DNA from 2 places in the Neobacillus sp. GCM10027624 genome. Region 1 is predicted to be linked to the other one. Evidence: riboswitches for the same ligand, from Rfam matches in the RefSeq annotation. Region 1 holds a riboswitch; the other holds the start of a gene.
What was found. A riboswitch is a leader RNA that binds a small molecule or an ion and turns the genes downstream of it on or off. The one in region 1 is predicted to bind glycine.
Positions count from the first base shown of each region.

Region 2: another riboswitch for glycine. It lies ahead of gcvT (glycine cleavage system aminomethyltransferase GcvT); the one in region 1 lies ahead of glyA (serine hydroxymethyltransferase).

Region 1 covers NZ_JBHTHD010000011.1:29,123-32,297, reverse strand. The annotation lists gene ACFQZ9_RS16365 (L-serine ammonia-lyase, iron-sulfur-dependent subunit beta) at 1-330, opposite strand, end outside; gene glyA (serine hydroxymethyltransferase) at 348-1,598, opposite strand; glycine riboswitch at 1,757-1,857, opposite strand; gene ACFQZ9_RS16355 (amino acid permease) at 2,075-3,175, opposite strand, start outside.
Region 2 covers NZ_JBHTHD010000011.1:429,734-432,908, reverse strand. The annotation lists gene gcvPA (aminomethyl-transferring glycine dehydrogenase subunit GcvPA) at 1-363, opposite strand, end outside; gene gcvT (glycine cleavage system aminomethyltransferase GcvT) at 382-1,488, opposite strand; glycine riboswitch at 1,741-1,828, opposite strand; gene ACFQZ9_RS18450 (DEAD/DEAH box helicase) at 1,990-3,175, shown strand, end outside.

The DNA.
Region 1 (3,175 bases):
AATTGTTATATTTGGATGATCGTAATACTCACAACTTTCCGCAAATTCAAATTGGTACTGCATGCCAGATTCCTTAGCCCATTCCAATGAATTTTTAATGCGTGAATCATCAGTATCCATCCCAAGTAATCCTCCGAGAAGTGCCTTATCTGTTCCATGACCTTGATAGGTTTCGGCAAATGAATCATAAAATACAATATTTGCTTCTTGTGGATAATCGCCTAACAATTCGTAGATAAACTTTCCGATTGATACCACTCCAGCTGTATGAGAACTTGATGGTCCAACCATTATCGGACCGATAATGTCAAAACAACTCTGAAATTCCATCCCAATTTTCCCCTTTCTTACACTGTTACAGCTTGTTGAAATAACGGATAGGCTCCACAAATCGTTTTTGTTGTTTCCTTTGCTTTCTCAAGCACGACTTTGTCCCCTTTACTCTTCAGAACAGCGGCAATGACTTTCCCGATTTGCACCATTTCTTCCTGCTTCATTCCGCGTGTTGTCAGAGCTGCTGTTCCCATCCGGATCCCGCTCGTAACAAACGGCTTTTCCGGGTCAAATGGAATCGTATTTTTATTTACGGTAATGCCCGCTTCTTCTAATAATTTTTCTGCTTCTTTTCCTGTTAAATTCCACGGACGTAAATCTAAAAGAACGATATGATTATCCGTTCCCCCAGAAACAAGGGCAGCACCTTCATTTTTTAATGTTTCGCCAAGTGTTGCTGCATTTTCAATGACCTGTTTTGCATATTCCTTAAAGCTTGGCTGCAGTGCTTCATTGAAAGCAACGGCCTTGGCCGCAATTATGTGCATGAGCGGACCGCCTTGTATCCCTGGGAACACTGATTTATTAATGGCCTTTATGATGTCTTCATCGTTGGTTAAAATTATTCCGCCGCGCGGACCTCGGAGCGTTTTATGCGTAGTGCTTGTTACAACATCGGCAAATGGAACTGGTGATGGATGAAGACCAGCTGCAACAAGTCCTGCAATATGTGCCATGTCCACCATGAATTTTGCACCAACTTGATCAGCAATTTGTCTAAAGCGTGCAAAATCAATTACTCTAGGGTAAGCACTTGCCCCCGCAATGATCAATTTTGGTTTTTCCCTTTTTGCAATCTCTTCTAGTTCATCATAGTCAATCAATTGAGTGTCCTCTCTCACACCATAGGAGACGATTTCAAACCATTTTCCTGAAACGCTAACAGGGCTCCCATGAGTTAAGTGCCCGCCATGTGAAAGGTTCATCCCCATGACCTTGTCACCAGGCTGCAACAATGCGTAGAATACTGCAAAATTTGCTTGTGCACCTGAGTGTGGCTGAACATTTGCATATTTTGCTCCAAACAGCTTTGTTAGGCGATCAATCGCTGTATTTTCTGCTATATCAACAAATTCACATCCACCATAGTAACGCTTTCCTGGATAGCCTTCAGCATATTTATTCGTCATCACACTTCCCATTGCTTCTAATACATCTTGGCTTACAAAGTTTTCAGAAGCGATTAACTCCAATGTTTGATGCTGACGCTCCTGCTCTTTCTTAATTGCTTCAAAAATAGTTGAATCATTTTGTTGTAATCCCATTTCTAGTCCTCCTTTTAATGGTTCAACTACCCTTTGATGTTTCAAACATGGAATTTATCTTGCTAATTACTGAAGATTTTTATTTCCAAGTAAATCGATAGAAACACTCACTTTTTTGCACGCAAAAAAGGACAGAAAAGGGTAGCATAAAGATTGCTCTACCCTTCTCTGTCCTTTTACCTGAGAGTTTAGTTCCTTTTACGAAAAGAACCTTCCCCTTTGGTGGCATATTAATTATGCGCTCTCCAGAGTTGCGTCCAGTTATGGTTCCATCTACCTGAGAGATTTATTCCAAGGGTCTTTTTGGAACTTGCTCCTTCGGTGGCGTGTTAAATTGCACTCTCCCACAACCGTCATCCGCTCTATTTATTATTATTTTCAGAATAATCGCTAACATAATTCACGTCAAGCTTTTTTTATATAATTTTTGAAAGCGATAACAACAAAAGGTAATTAAGATCTTTTATCGTTTGCTGTTAATTTTCTGCAATCTTTTCCTGATTCACTGGATCTGCATGATTTTCCTTTAGATTCCGTACCTTATAAATAGCAATTAGCATAATAAACCAAACAGGAGTTACGAACAAGGCAACACGAGTATCTTCCGCTAACCCAAGGACAACAAGAACGAATGCAAGAAAAGCAAGGATTAAGTAATTGGAAACGGGATAAAACGGCAACTTGAATTTATTTACTTTTGCCAAATCAGGTCTTACTTTACGGTATTTTAAATGACTGATGACAGTAATTCCCCAAATAAAGATGAAACATACCGTAGAAATACTTGTAATTAGTGTAAATACTCCTTCCGGCATGATATAGTTTAAAATTACGGCAATGAGAATGACAACAGTTGAAAAGAATAATGCATTTGAAGGTATTTTTCGTGAAGTAAGTTTTGCGAATGGTACAGGTGCATTTTTATCCTTGGCCAGTGAGTAAACCATCCGGCTTGTGCTAAAGACAGCGCTGTTACAAGCTGAAGCCGCGGATGTAAGCACGACAAAATTAACGATACCGGCAGCAGCTGCGATACCAACCGCTACGAAGACTTGGACAAATGGGCTTTTCGCCGGATTTATGGCATTCCAAGGATAAATACTCATAATTACAAATAGTGCGCCAAGGTAGAAAATAAAAACACGGATTGGGATATTATTGATTGCTTTTGGGATAACTTTTTCCGGATCTTTCGTTTCGCCCGCTGTAAGGCCAACAAGTTCAATCCCTGTAAAGGCAAACACGACCATTTGGAATGAGAGAATAAACCCATTTATTCCATTTGGAAACATGCCGCCATGGCTCCACAAGTTCTTGAAACTAGACGGCCCTGAATTAGTAGAAAAGCCTTTAATAATCATGACAAGACCGATGAAGATTAGAGCCAAGATGGCAATTACTTTGATTAATGCAAACCAAAATTCCATTTCACCAAAAAGTTTAACAGTTGTAAGGTTCATAACTAACAGAATAACAAGGGCAATTAATCCTGGCATCCACTGTGGTACATTAGGAAACCAATATTGGGTATAAAGACCAACCGCTGTTAAGTCAGCCATGGCAATGGAGATCCAGCA
Region 2 (3,175 bases), 400 kb from region 1:
CATCGTTTGGAATTCAAATATTGCTTGAAGCTCCCCTTGAGAAATTTCAGGCTGATATGGTGTATAGGCTGTATAGAATTCTGAACGTGAGATAACATGGTCGACAATAACAGGCATATAATGGTCATAAACGCCTGCTCCTAAGAAAGAAACATTTCTTTTCAAGTCTGCATTACGATCTGCCATTTTAAGTAGTTCTTTCATTAAAGCAGGCTCTGATTTAGCAGCTTTAATGTTGTATTCACCTTTATAACGTACTTGCTCCGGGATATCGCTAAAAAGTTCATCAACGGAGGAAACGCCAATGGTTTCAAGCATTACTCTCTTATCTTCTTCAGTCATAGGTAAATAGCGATGTTTCATAAACCTAACTCCCTTCCATTATTTCTTTTCTTTTTTATAAAAAGGTGTTGGAATTACTTTTGCTTTTAAACGTTTTCCGCGAATTTCAACCTCAACTTCACCATCTAATTCGGCATATTGTGTTGGAATAAGTGCAAGCCCGATATTTTTCTTTAATGTTGGGGACTGCGTACCTGTAGTAACCTCACCAATGAGCTCTTCCCCTTTATAAACGGAATACCCATGACGTGGAATACCACGGTCAATCATTTCAATCCCAACCGTTTTTCTAGGAAGACCAGTTTCTTTTTGTTCTTTTAATGCCTCTTTACCAATAAAATCTGCTTCCTTATTTAACTTTACAGCGAAACCAATTCCTGCTTCTAGTGGTGAAATTTCAGGAGAAAGTTCTTGACCGTAAAGCGGTAAAACGGACTCAAAGCGTAACGTATCACGTGCGCCCAATCCGCAAGGAAGAACTCCTTCTTCCTTACCTGCTTCCAAAATAGCATTCCAAAGGTCAACCGCATCGTCTGACTTACAATAAATTTCGAACCCATCTTCCCCAGTATAACCAGTTCTAGAAACAAGGGCCGTTTTGCCATTAATTTTTACTTCCTGCTGAAATTTGAAAAAGCCAATTTGACTTAGGTCGGATTCTTTAACCAACTTCTGTAGTACCTTTTCTGCAAGTGGTCCCTGAATGGCCAGTTGAGCTGTTTGTTCAGACAAGTTTTTAAGGGTAACATCACCTTCAAGATGGTCTTCAAGCCACTTATAATCTTTTTCAATATTGGAGGCATTTACCACGAGTAGATAATGATTATCTTCCATTTTATAAACAAGCAAATCATCCACTGTACCGCCGTTTTCGTAACACATCGCTGTGTACTGAGCGCCGCCATCCTTCAGTTTAGAAACATCATTCGTCATCATTTTTTGCAAATAGGATAAGCTGTCAGGTCCTTTAACCTCAACTTCCCCCATATGAGATACATCGAATAAACCTGCTTTTGTACGAACGGCTTCATGTTCTTCCTTAATGCTTGAAAATTGGACTGGCAGCTCCCAGCCGCCAAAATCGATTGTCTTACCCCCGTATTGCTTGTAGGTTTCAAATAATGGAGTGCGTTTTAAATCAGCCATATTGAATTCCCCTTTTTCAGAAAATTTTATTAAAAAAATAACAAGATGGTGCGTAGAGAAAACATACCCATAAGAGACGTTATATCTCTAGAATAAGTTTTACATTTTTTCTAAGATATTTTTCCCCAGAAAAAAAGACAGAGCCCCCCCTTTTTAAATTAAAGAAGGTCTCTGTCCTTGCACCTGAAAGTTTACCGATATTGGCTTTCCCCTTTGGTGGCTCCTATATAACTGAAGCACTCTCCAGAGCTGCGTCAAACAAGAGTTCTTTTGCCTGAGAGATTCACATTTCTGTTTGCTCCTTCGGCGCTACACGAGTAGTCTCTCCCCTTGTTATCATCCGCATTTATAATATTTTCCATATGGGTAATACTAAAATAAATACATCTTCAAAATCATTTACTTTATTACAAAAATTTAAAACTTTCTAAGCTACTAACATCCTACCCTAAAATGATATTTTGAGCAATAGGTATCTGACAGAAAAGGAGCTGGAAAACCATGTCTGTTCACATAGAATTCGATTCCTCCTGGCAGGATGACTTTTTACATAGGATTGAACATGATGGTCCATGGGGAAATTGGGATCTTTTTAAACTTGCAATTGAGGTTGAAAAACATCTTGTCATCCCCGAATTTGAGGGACTGCAGGCACCCAGCCATCTGCCGCATTTAACTCCCCTTCCCCATCAGCTCGAAACAGCTAAACAAGTCATTGAAAACATGAATGGAAAAGCAATTCTCGCTGATGAGGTTGGGCTAGGTAAAACCATCGAAGCTGGTCTTATTTTAAAAGAGTACATGATTCGCGGTTTGGTTAAAAAGGTATTGATTCTAGTCCCTGCTTCCCTGGTTACACAATGGGCAATGGAACTAAATAGCAAATTTTTTATTCCGGCGATTTCGCAAAGAAAAAGTTATGTATGGGAACAATGTGATGTGGTGGTGTCCTCCATTGATACCGCAAAACGAAATCCGCATCGCGATATTATTTACAATCAAAACTATGACCTTATTATCATCGATGAAGCCCATAAGCTGAAAAATAACAAAACGAAAAACTATGAGTTTGTTCAAAATTTAAAAAAGAAATTTTGTTTATTGTTAACAGCAACCCCGATTCAAAACAGAATTGAAGAAATCTTCAACCTAGTATCCCTTTTAAAACCGGGGCATTTGGGAAGCGAGACAGCCTTTTATGAAAAATATAAACGGGACGCCCGTTCTTTAAATGATAATGAGCATTTAAAGGAATTAGTCAATAAAGTAATGATTCGTAATCGGAGAGCTGACACCGGGATTGAATGGACCAAAAGGCATGTTGAAACCATTCCAATTGAATTTTCATCATCAGAAAAAGATCTATATGAGGCCATTAATGATTTAAGAAGTGAAGGAGATTGGGTTCAAACAAGTGCCTTTTCTGTGATGACATTACAAAGAGAAGCATGCAGCAGCCGCGAAGCCGTTTTTTATACACTAAAAAACATGCTGCAAAAAAAGGAAAATCCATCTCCTGCCTTTGAAGAACAAATTAATTATTTGATTAAAAAAGTTGAGGCCGTCCAGCAAAACTCAAAAGCTGAAAAAGCGCTAGAATTAATTCAGAAGGTAAATGACAAAGTCATTATTTTTACAGAATATCGGGCCACACAATTATATTTGCAATGGTATTTAAAACAGCATG